2 regions of the Streptomyces sp. NPDC000983 genome follow, and region 1 is predicted to be linked to the other one. Evidence: predicted binding sites of a transcription regulator. Region 1 holds the regulator's gene; the other holds the start of a gene.

What was found. The regulator HrcA, encoded in region 1, represses chaperone genes, less so after heat shock. The targets are predictions, from matches to a motif close to TTNGCACTCNGNNNNNCNGAGTGCNAA.
Region 2: groES (co-chaperone GroES) is a predicted target of HrcA. The motif match lies at 1,982-2,008, and genes of this name have one in related genera.

Annotation. Positions count from the first base shown of each region.
Region 1 covers NZ_JBEPBM010000012.1:51,171-57,122, forward strand. The annotation lists gene ABT296_RS16100 (DUF3097 domain-containing protein) at 227-1,033, opposite strand; gene ABT296_RS16105 (MBL fold metallo-hydrolase) at 1,068-1,793, opposite strand; gene hrcA (heat-inducible transcriptional repressor HrcA) at 1,953-2,969, shown strand; gene dnaJ (molecular chaperone DnaJ) at 2,970-4,106, shown strand; gene ABT296_RS16120 (nitronate monooxygenase) at 4,298-5,383, shown strand; gene ABT296_RS16125 (16S rRNA (uracil(1498)-N(3))-methyltransferase) at 5,380-5,952, shown strand, end outside.
Region 2 covers NZ_JBEPBM010000024.1:62,971-68,922, reverse strand. The annotation lists gene ABT296_RS25470 (polysaccharide deacetylase family protein) at 1-870, shown strand, start outside; gene ABT296_RS25465 (polysaccharide deacetylase family protein) at 894-1,589, shown strand; gene ABT296_RS25460 (hypothetical protein) at 1,605-1,874, opposite strand; gene groES (co-chaperone GroES) at 2,155-2,463, shown strand; gene groL (chaperonin GroEL) at 2,582-4,207, shown strand; gene ABT296_RS25445 (hypothetical protein) at 4,195-4,416, opposite strand; gene ABT296_RS25440 (hypothetical protein) at 4,413-4,553, opposite strand; gene ABT296_RS25435 (ester cyclase) at 4,679-5,386, opposite strand; gene ABT296_RS25430 (SDR family NAD(P)-dependent oxidoreductase) at 5,455-5,952, opposite strand, start outside.

The sequences.
Region 1 (5,952 bases):
GCGGGGTGATGACGTCTCTCACTCGGCCGGATCGAGGACGTCTCTTGCTCGGCCGGATCGCCGACGGCTTTCGGTCAACCAGGTTGCCGACGGCTTCCGGTCGGCAGGTCGCCCACGGCTTCCGGTCAGCCAGGTCGCCGACGGAAGTTCCCGGACGGGCCGCCGGCACCCCACCGGCGTGGTGCCTCCCGTGCGGCGGGCGTGCGGCCCGCCGGACCCGTGCCGGTCAGTCCACCGTCACATGGTCGATCAGTCGTTCCACCGCGCCCAGCAGCTCCGGCTCCAGGTCCTTGTACGAGCCCACCCGTGCCAGGATCGCCTGCCACACCGCGCCCGTGTTCTCCGAGGGCCAGCCCAGGGCCCGGCACACCCCGGTCTTCCAGTCCTGGCCGCGGGGGACTTTCGGCCACGCCGCGATGCCCAGCGCCGAGGGCTTCACCGCCTCCCAGATGTCGATGTACGGGTGGCCCACCACCAGGGCGTGCTCACAGGTCACCGACCGCGCGATGTGCCACTCCTTGGTGCCGGGGAGCAGATGGTCCACGAGCACCCCGAGCCGCGCGTCCGGGCCGGGCGCGAACTCGTCGACGATGGACGGCAGGTCGTCCACGCCCTCCAGGTACTCCACCACCACGCCCTCGATGCGCAGGTCGTCGCCCCAGACCTTCTCCACCAGCTCGGCGTCGTGCCGGCCCTCGACGTAGATGCGCCCGGCGCGTGCCACCCGGGCCCGGGCGCCGGGGACCGCGACGGAGCCGGACGCCGTACGGGCGGGCCGGGCCGGACCGCCCGACGAGGGGCGGACCAGCGTCACCACCCTGCCCTCCAGCAGGAACCCCCGCGGCTCCAGCGGGAACACCCGGTGCTTGCCGAAGCGGTCCTCCAGCGTGACCGTGCCCGCCTCGCAGCGGATCACCGCCCCGCAGAAGCCGGTGCCGGGCTCCTCCACCACCAGACCGGACTCCGCCTCGACCTCGGGGACCGGCTTGGGCTTCTTCCACGGCGGGGTCAGGTCCGGAGAGTACTGGCGCATTCGGATGACGATAGGAGAAGCGCCCCGCCAGGTCCTACGACACGCCGAAGCGGGCCGCCAGCGCGTCCCGCTGGGCCCGGACGAAGGCGGCGTCCACCACCGCTCCGTGGCCGGGCACGTACAGGGCGTCCTCGCCGCCCAGCGACAGCAGCCGGTCCAGGGCCGCGGGCCACTGCGAGGGCACCGCGTCCGGGCCCGCCTGCGGCTCGCCCGACTCCTCCACCAGGTCCCCGCAGAACACCACCTCCGGGCTGCCCGGGACCAGGACCACCAGGTCGTGGGCGGTGTGCCCGGGGCCCACGTTGGCCAGGAGGACCTGGCGGCCGGGGCCGAGGTCCAGGGTCCACTCGCCCGAGACGTGGTGGCGGGGCGGGGTCAGCACGTCCACCGCCTCGTCCGCCACCCGCGCGTCCAGCCCGTTGCGCACCGCGTCCGCCCGCAGCGCGGCCCGGCCGTGCGGCCCGTACACCCCGTCGACGCCGACCGCGCCGTACACCTCGGCGCCCGCGAAGGCCGCGGCCCCGAAGACGTGGTCGAAGTGCGGATGGGTCAGCGCGAGATGGGTCACACGGTGCCCGGCGAGCGCCTCCGCCCGCATCCGCAGCCGGGCCCCCTCCGACAGGCTCGACCCGGCGTCCACCACCAGGGCCGCGGCCTCCCCGAGGACCACACCGGCCGTACAGTCCCAGCCGGGCAGCCGGCAGCGGCCCACTCCGGCCGCGACCCGCTCCCACCCGAGCTCTTCCCAAGTCACCGTCATGGCAGCGACGCTAACCTCACAGCCCCAGGTCTCCGGTCCGACCTTGCCCGGGCAGTACCCCACCGCCGTACACTGGGCCGGGGAATGCTGGCACTCGGACGGACAGAGTGCCAGGCAGGCGCCCGGGGGACCGGGGACGACTTCTGGAGGTGTGCGCGGATGCTGAGTGAACGCAGGCTGCAAGTACTGCGCGCCATCGTCCAGGACTACGTCGGCACCGAGGAGCCGGTGGGCTCCAAGGCCCTCACCGAGCGGCACAACCTCGGGGTCTCCCCGGCGACCGTCCGCAACGACATGGCGGCGCTGGAGGACGAGGGCTTCATCGCCCAGCCGCACACCAGCGCCGGACGCATCCCGACGGACAAGGGCTACCGGCTCTTCGTCGACAAGCTGGCCGGCGTCAAGCCGATGACCGCGCCCGAGCGGCGCGCCATCCAGAACTTCCTGGACGGCTCCGTCGACCTCGACGACGTGGTCGCGCGGACCGTGCGGCTGCTCGCGCAGCTCACCCGCCAGGTCGCCGTCGTGCAGTACCCCTCGCTGACCCGGTCCACGGTGCGCCATGTCGAGCTGCTGTCACTGGCGCCCGCGCGGGTGATGCTCGTACTGATCACGGACACCGGGCGGGTCGAGCAGCGGATGGTCGACTGTCCGGCGCCGTTCGGCGAGACGTCCCTGGCCGATCTGCGGGCGCGGCTCAACAGCCGGGTCGCGGGCCGGCGCTTCACCGATGTGCCGATGCTCGTCGAGGACCTCCCCGAGGCCTTCGACATCGAGGACCGCGGCACGGTCTCGGCCGTACTCTCCACCCTGCTGGAGACGCTGGTCGAGGAGAACGAGGAGCGGCTGATGATCGGCGGCACCGCCAATCTCACCCGCTTCGGACATGACTTTCCCCTCACCATCCGGCCCGTCCTGGAGGCCCTGGAGGAGCATGTCGTGCTCCTCAAACTCCTGGGCGAGGCGGGAGATTCGGGCATGACCGTGCGCATCGGGCACGAGAACGCCTACGAGGGACTCAACTCCACGTCCGTCGTGTCGGTCGGCTACGGTTCGGGCGGCGAGGCAGTAGCCAAGCTCGGCGTGGTCGGACCGACCCGCATGGATTACCCGGGAACGATGGGAGCGGTACGAGCGGTGGCACGGTACGTCGGACAGATCCTGGCGGAGTCGTAAGTGGCCACGGACTACTACGCCGTTCTCGGCGTGCGCCGCGACGCGTCGCAGGATGAGATCAAGAAGGCCTTCCGGCGGCTCGCTCGCGAGCTGCACCCGGACGTCAACCCGGATCCGAAGACCCAGGAGCGGTTCAAGGAGATCAACGCCGCTTACGAGGTGCTGTCGGACCCGCAGAAGAAGCAGGTCTACGACCTCGGCGGCGACCCGCTCTCGCAGAGCGGCGGCGCGGGCGCGGGCGGCTTCGGGGCCGGTGGCTTCGGCAACTTCTCCGACATCATGGACGCGTTCTTCGGCACGGCCTCGCAGCGCGGTCCGCGCTCGCGCACCCGCCGCGGCCAGGACGCCATGATCCGGCTGGAGATCGAGCTGGACGAGGCGGCCTTCGGCACGACGAAGGACATCCAGGTCGACACGGCCGTCGTCTGCAACACCTGCAGCGGCGAGGGCGCGGCGCCCGGCACCTCGGCGCAGACCTGTGACATGTGCCGCGGCCGCGGCGAGGTGTCCCAGGTGACGCGGTCCTTCCTGGGCCAGGTCATGACCTCGCGGCCGTGCCCGCAGTGCCAGGGCTTCGGCACCGTGGTGCCGACCCCGTGCCCGGAGTGCGCGGGCGACGGCAGGGTCCGCTCCCGGCGCACCCTCACGGTCAAGATCCCGGCCGGTGTCGACAACGGCACCCGGATCCAGCTGGCCGGCGAGGGCGAGGTCGGGCCCGGCGGCGGTCCCGCGGGCGACCTGTACGTGGAGATCCACGAACTGCCGCACTCGACCTTCCAGCGGCGCGGGGACGACCTGCACTGCACGGTGACGATCCCGATGACGGCGGCGTCCCTGGGCACGAAGGTCCCGCTGGAGACCCTGGACGGCATGGAGGAGGTCGACATCCGCCCGGGCACGCAGTCCGGCCAGTCGATCCCGCTGCACGGCCGGGGTGTCACGCATCTGCGCGGCGGCGGCCGGGGCGACCTGATCGTCCACGTCGAGGTGCAGACCCCGACCAAGCTCGACCCGGAGCAGGAGCGCCTCCTGCGCGAGCTGGCCAAACTCCGCGGCGAGGAACGCCCCCAGGGGCAGTTCCAGCCGGGGCAGCAGGGCTTGTTCTCGCGGCTGAAGGACGCGTTCAACGGTCGCTGAGCCGGGTCGGCCGGGGGTCCTCGGACCCCCGCCCCGGTGGGGCTGTTCCCCGGCGCGGGGGCGCGTCCGTCGGCCGCCGAACCGGGCCGCCGGAGGCGCTGCGGCGGTCGTCCGACCGTGCCGTTGCCCGTGGTCTATGCCACAGGGCGGGTGGATTCGGACTTGTTCGGAGGACGTGACAACATGCCGTCATGTCCTCCGCACTGACCGATCTCTGCCCCCTTCCGATCGTGCAGGCCCCCATGGCGGGCGGCGTCTCCGTGCCGGCCCTCGCCGCCGCGGTGGCCGACGCCGGCGGGCTCGGGTTCCTCGCCGCCGGGTACAAGACGGCCGACGGCATGTACCAGGAGATCAAGCAGTTGCGGGGGCTCACCGGCCGCCCGTTCGGCGTGAACCTCTTCATGCCGCAGCCCGAGAGCGCGGACGCGGCAGCCGTGGACGTCTACGCCCATCAGCTGGCCGGGGAGGCCGGCTGGTACGAGACCGAGCTCGGGGACCCCGACAGCGGACGTGACGACGGCTACGAGGCCAAGCTCGCCGTCCTCCTCGACAACCCGGTCCCGGTGGTCTCCTTCCACTTCGGGGTGCCGAGCGCCGAGGTGCTCGAATCCCTGCGCCGGGCCGGCACCTTCACCCTGGTCACCGCCACCACCCCCGACGAGGCCCGTGCCGTCGAGCGGGCCGGCGCCGACGCGGTCATCGCGCAGGGCGTCGAGGCCGGCGGCCACCAGGGCACCCACCGCGACAACCCCGAGACCGACGGGACCGGCATCGGGCTGCTGTCGCTGGTCGCGCAGATCCGCGAGGCCGTCGGCCTCCCGCTCGTCGCCGCCGGCGGGATCATGCGCGGCAGCCAGATCGCCGCCGTGCTCGCCGCCGGCGCGAGCGCCGCCCAGCTCGGCACCGCCTTCCTCGCCACCCCCGAGTCCGGCGCGAGCGCCGTCCACAAGCAGGCACTGACCAACCCGCTCTTCGCCCGCACCGAGCTGACCCGGGCGTTCTCCGGCCGCCCCGCCCGCGGTCTGGTCAACCGGTTCATGCGCGAGCACGGCCCGTACGCGCCGCCCGCCTACCCCGAGATCCACCACCTCACCTCGCCGCTGCGCAAGGCCGCCGCCAAGGCGGGCGACGCGCAGGGCATGGCGCTGTGGGCGGGCCAGGGGCACCGGATGGCGCGGGAACTGCCCGCCGGACAGCTGGTGGAGGTCCTGGCCGCCGAACTCGCCGCCGCCGGGACAGCGTTGTCGGACCGCCAGGACGGCGGTGCCGGACGATGACGGCTCCGGTGTTCGTGGTCGAGCGCCTCGACGCGGCCCGGGGCGCGTCGTACGTCCTCGAAGGCGCCGAGGGGCGCCACGCGGTCTCCGTGAAGCGGCTGCGCGCCGGCGAGGACGTCGTCCTGACCGACGGGTCCGGGCGCTGGGCGCAGTGCGTGGTGCTGGCCGCCGAGGGCAAGGACCGGCTGACGGTCCGGCTCGACGCGGTCGGGGAGGAACCGGAGCCGAGCCCGCGCATCACCGTCGTACAGGCCCTGCCCAAGGGCGACCGCGGGGAGGTCGCCGTGGAGACGATGACCGAGGTCGGGGTCGACGGGATCGTGCCGTGGTCGGCGTCCCGCTGCATCACGCAGTGGAAGGGCGAGCGCGGCCTGAAGTCGCTCGCCAAGTGGCGGGCCACCGCGCGCGAGGCCGGCAAGCAGTCCCGGCGGGTCCGCTTCCCCGAGGTCGCGGACGCGGCGAGCAGCAAGCAGGTCGCCGCGCTGATCGCCGGGGCCGACTTCGCCGCCGTCCTCCATGAGAGCGGCCGGCAGCCGCTGGCCACCGCCGAACTCCCCGCCGAGGGGCAC
Region 2 (5,952 bases), on a different contig from region 1:
GCGCTGACCGCCGCCGCCCTCGTCTCGGGCTGTGCGCAGAGCGACGCCCCCTCCGCCGAGGCCCGCCCCGCCCCCGGCCGGCAGCAGCCCCTCCAGGCGCCGCCCGCCCGCGCCCTGGACGCCTACGCCGCCAAGCTGCGCGCCTCCGCCGCGGCCCGGGCCGCCACCGCCAAGCGCTGGAAGCTGGCCCGGGTCCCGCTCGTCGCCCCCGCGCCCCCCGCGAAGAAGCCGAGGATCGCCACCCGCAAGGGCTTCGAGGTCGACGACCACACCGCGGACAAGCTCCCGCCGGTCTTCACCACGATCCCCACCGAGGAGAAGATCGTCTTCCTCACCATCGACGACGGCGCCGAGAAGGACCCCGCCTTCCTGCGCATGATGAGCGAGCTGAGGATCCCCTACACGGCCTTCCTCAGCGACTACCTGGTCAAGGAGGACTACGGCTACTTCGCGCGGATGCAGCGCGCGGGCGTCGGCCTGCACAACCACACCCTCCACCACCCCTATCTGCCGGGCCTGTCCTACGCCCGCCAGAAGCGCGAGATCTGCGGCATGCAGGACGTGATCGAGAAGCGCTACGGCAAGCGCCCGGTCCTCTTCCGCCCGCCCTTCGGCAACTACAACCGCGACACCCTGCGCGCCGCCAAGTCCTGCGGCATCACCCACGCGCCCCTGTGGAACGAGGAGGTCTTCGTCGACCGCTGGGAGTACCGCGAGTGGGACCGGGAGATCCACGCCGGCGACATCGTGCTCAGCCACTTCCGCGGCAAGCAGCACTGGAAGGGCACGATGACCGACATGATCCGCCGGTTCCTCGACCGGATCACCGCCGAGGGGTACGCGGTGGCCAGGCTGGAGGACTACCTGTGAGGCCCCGGGGTCCGCTCGCCGCGATGGTCGCGGCCGTGCTCCTGGCGGCCGGCTGCGCCCGGGCCGCGGGCCCCTCCGACCGCCCCGGCGGCCGGTCCGCCCACGCCTCGGCGCAGGCGTCCCGGCCGTACCCGCGCCCGCCGGTCGTGGACCGGGTCGCCACCCGCGACCCGGTCGTCTTCCTCACCTACGACGACGGCGCCGAACGGGACCCCCGCTTCGTCGACCTGGTGCGCGAACGGCGGCTCCCCGTCGGCATGTTCCTCACCGACAGCGTCGCCGGACCGGGCTACGCGCACTTCGCCCGGCTGCGCGCGGTGGGCGCCACGATCCAGAACCACACCCTCGACCACACCGCCCTGCGCGGTCTGCCCTATCCCGGGCAGCGCGCCGAGATCTGCGGCCAGCAGGACAAGCTCGGCGCCCGCTTCGGCATCCGTCCCCGCCTCTTCCGCCCGCCGCACGGCACGTACGACACCACCACGCTCCGCGCGGCGGCCGACTGCGGCATCGCGGCGGTGGTGCTGTGGCGGGCGACGATGACCCCCTCCGGCCGCCTGGCCTTCACCGAGGCCCCCCGCCGCCTGCGCCCCGGCGACATCGTCGCCCTGCCCTCCATGGATCCGACGGGCCTGCCCCTGGTCGAACGGACCGAACGCCTGCTGGCGGAGATCCGAGAGGCGGGTCTGCGCCCGGGCCGCCTGGAGGACTACCTCTGATCCGGGGCCGGCCGCTCAGTACGCGATCCACCCCAGCGCGGTGAGGGACAGGACGAGGAGCGCTGCCGCTGTCTGCGCCGCGCCGAGACCGAGGTGACCGCGCCGGAGCAGCCACGCTCCGGCACCGAGCGCCAGCAGCCCGCCGGTGAGCATCCAGCCCGCCAGGGCCGCCGGATGCGCGCCGAAGACCAGGACGGCGGCGCCCAGGTAGACGAGGAGAAGCTCCAGAGGAACCAGGAGCACCGCGAGGCAGCACCCGGCGCCGAGGGTGGAAGCGGATCTCATGGGGGGACGGTACGAAGATCCGACCGCTGGGCGCTCGAAAACATGTTCAATCGTGATCCGGGGCCGAGTGCGCTCCGGGCTCGCGGGGGCTGCGCGTCCGCGCGTCATTGGCACTCCGCTTGACCGAGTGCTAATCGCGGTCATAGTCTCGGGTCTGGCACTCCCCCCTGGAGAGTGCCAACTACGCGACGGGCAGGTCCGGCACCCGCGACGACGGATCCACCTGGTCGCCACCTCAGACAGTTAACCCCGTGAGATCTCCGAAGGGGGAGGTCGGATCGTGACGACCACCAGCTCCAAGGTTGCCATCAAGCCGCTTGAGGACCGCATTGTGGTCCAGCCGCTCGACGCCGAGCAGACCACCGCCTCTGGCCTGGTCATCCCGGACACCGCGAAGGAGAAGCCCCAGGAGGGCGTCATCCTCGCCGTCGGTCCGGGTCGCTTCGAGAACGGCGAGCGCCTGCCGCTCGACGTCAAGGTCGGCGACATCGTGCTGTACAGCAAGTACGGCGGCACCGAGGTGAAGTACAACGGCGAGGAGTACCTCGTCCTCTCGTCCCGCGACGTGCTCGCGGTCATCGAGAAGTAAGACCACCTCAGAAGTTTTTCCACTGCGCCCCTGGCCCCGCGACCATTTATGAAGCCGGGAGCCCGGGGCGCAGTGTCTTTTTGAGAAACCCACAGATTCGAGAGGGCTCCCAGCTGTCATGGCGAAGATCCTGAAGTTCGACGAGGACGCCCGTCGCGCCCTCGAGCGCGGCGTCAACAAGCTGGCCGACACGGTCAAGGTGACGATCGGCCCCAAGGGCCGCAACGTCGTCATCGACAAGAAGTTCGGCGCCCCCACCATCACCAACGACGGTGTCACGATCGCCCGTGAGGTCGAGATCGACGACCCGTACGAGAACCTCGGTGCCCAGCTGGTGAAGGAGGTGGCGACCAAGACCAACGACATCGCGGGTGACGGCACCACCACCGCCACCGTGCTCGCCCAGGCGCTGGTCCGCGAGGGCCTGAAGAACGTCGCCGCGGGTGCCTCCCCGGCCGCCCTGAAGAAGGGCATCGACGCCGCGGTCAAGGCCGTCTCCGACGAGCTCCTCGCCACCGCCCGTCCGATCGACGACAAGGCCGACATCGCGGCCGTCGCCGCGCTGTCCGCCCAGGACCAGCAGGTCGGCGAGCTCATCGCCGAGGCGATGGACAAGGTCGGCAAGGACGGTGTCATCACCGTCGAGGAGTCCAACACCTTCGGTCTGGAGCTGGACTTCACCGAGGGCATGGCCTTCGACAAGGGCTACCTGTCGCCGTACTTCGTGACGGACCAGGAGCGCATGGAGGCCGTCCTGGAGGACCCCTACATCCTCATCAACCAGGGCAAGATCTCCTCCATCCAGGACCTGCTGCCGCTGCTGGAGAAGGTCATCCAGGCCGGTGCCTCCAAGCCGCTGCTGATCATCGCCGAGGACGTCGAGGGCGAGGCCCTGTCGACCCTGGTCGTGAACAAGATCCGCGGCACCTTCAACGCGGTCGCGGTCAAGGCCCCCGGCTTCGGTGACCGCCGCAAGGCGATGCTCCAGGACATGGCGGTCCTCACCGGCGCCACGGTCATCTCCGAGGAGGTCGGCCTCAAGCTCGACCAGGCCGGTCTGGACGTGCTGGGCTCCGCCCGCCGCGTGACCATCTCCAAGGACGACACCACGATCGTCGACGGCGCCGGCAACTCCGAGGACGTCGTCGGCCGCATCGGCCAGATCAAGGCCGAGATCGAGAACACGGACTCCGACTGGGACCGCGAGAAGCTCCAGGAGCGCCTCGCGAAGCTGGCCGGCGGCGTGTGCGTGATCAAGGTCGGCGCCGCCACCGAGGTGGAGCTGAAGGAGAAGAAGCACCGTCTGGAGGACGCCATCTCCGCGACCCGCGCCGCGGTCGAGGAGGGCATCGTCTCCGGTGGTGGCTCCGCTCTGGTCCACGCCGTCAAGGTTCTCGAGGGCAACCTCGACAAGACCGGCGACGAGGCCACCGGTGTCGCGGTCGTCCGCAAGGCCGCCGTCGAGCCGCTGCGCTGGATCGCCGAGAACGCCGGCCTGGAGGGTTACGTCATCACCTCCAAGGTCGCCGAGCTCGACAAGGGCCAGGGCTTCAACGCCGCCACCGGCGAGTACGGCGACCTGGTCAAGGCCGGCGTCATCGACCCGGTCAAGGTCACCCGCTCCGCCCTGGAGAACGCGGCCTCCATCGCCTCCCTCCTCCTGACGACCGAGACCCTGGTCGTCGAGAAGAAGGAAGAGGAGGAGCCCGCCGCGGCCGGTCACGGCCACGGTCACTCCCACTGACCCAGGTCAGCACCGAGGCCCGGCACCCCGCTCGTACGGGGGGTGCCGGGCCTCCGGTTTTCCCGGGCGTCCCGGCCCGAGCGCTCGCGGCAGTCGGCGCAGAGCGTCTCCTCGCCGCGCGGCCGGATCAGGGTGGCCTGGGTGTGCTCGCCCTTGCACTCCCGCAGTCCGGAGAACCTGACGGAGAGACGACCGGGCGCACTTGTCACGACGGGCGGGGGCGCGGTGCCGCCGGGCGGGGCTCCACCTCGCGGAGCAGGTGGCGCACCAGGCTGCCGGGGCGGTGGATCGGGGTCCCGTCGTCCGGCAGGCCGCGCAGGATGTGCGCGGCCTGCCTCGTCGACAACCCCCCGAGCAGCCGGAGCGGCCCAAGCGGACACCAGAGCCGTGCGGGACGTGCACAGGAAGAGGCCCCCTCCGCCAGGCGGACGGGGCCTCGCTCCCCTCGCGGGCTCCTGCTCCTCCCCGTGCCTACATCTTCATGTCGTCCAGCGCGCCCAGCTGTTCCATCAGCCCCAGCCGGTCGTACTGCCACCAGCCCTCGGCGATCTTGCCGTCCGGGGTGCAGCGGTGCACCGTGCAGCCGGTCATGGACACCTGCCTGCCGGTCGCCGGGATTCCCATGAAGTCGCCCGTGTGCGTGCCGTTCCAGGTCCAGCGCGTGCACACCCGGTCGCCCTGCGCCATCTGGTCCTCGACGACGAACTCGAAGTCGAAGCCGCTGCGCCACATCTCCACCTCGCGGCGGACGTTGTCGAGCCCGATGTAGTCCTGCGGGTTGCCGGGATCGTGGTCGTGGTAGTCCTCGATGAGCACGTCGTTGAAGGTCGGCATGTCGCCCTTCGCGGCCAGCCGCTCGAAGAGCCGCCGCGCGGTCGCCGCGTACAGCTGCTCGTCCCGCACGACGTCCAGATCGGTGAACGTCGGCATCTCGTCGCAGAGCGCGACCATGTCCTGGAAGACCTTGTCGGTCTCCGGCAGCTTCGAGTTCCGCATCGCCTCCTCGTACGACGGGAACTCCACGATCTCGATGAAGTGCGACGCGTCGGACCGGTCCTTGCCGATCACGCTGTGCGTCGCGGTCCGCTTCCCCTTGGTCTGCTCGACCCATGTGTCCATCAGCCGGTTCATCTCGTCGAACCGGCTCGTCCTGCAGTCGATGAGCTGTACGAACGTCATGGCGCCGCCTCCGTCCCCCGAGGGTCCGGTCGAACAGTCCCATTCTCCCCCTGTTCGCCCGGGACGCCCTACTGCGGGCCGTACTTGCGCCCCGTACGCGAGCTGAGCCCGCCGAGCATCCCGCGCGGCACCACCTTCGTGACCCCCATCAGCACCTTGTACCGGGCGTCCGGGATCGACACCGCCTTGCCCCGCGCCAGATCGGCCAGCGCCGACGCGACCAGCTTGTCGGCGTCCAGCCACATCCAGCCCGGGATGTTGTCCGTGCCCATCCCCGCCCGCTCGTGGAACTCCGTCCGCACGAAACCGGGGCACAGGGCCATCAGCCGCACCCCGCTCCCCGCCAGGTCCTTGGCCGCGCCCTGGGTGAACTGCACGACCCACGCCTTCGACGCGCCGTACGTCCCGCGCGGCACGAACGCGGCGACCGAGGCCACGTTCACGACCCCGCCCCGGCCCCGCTCCCGCATCGCCCCGGTCGCCGCCGACGTCAGCCGGAGCACCGCCTCGCAGTGCACCTTGAGCATCCTCAGCTCGTCCGCCATGGAGACGTCGAGGAAACGGCC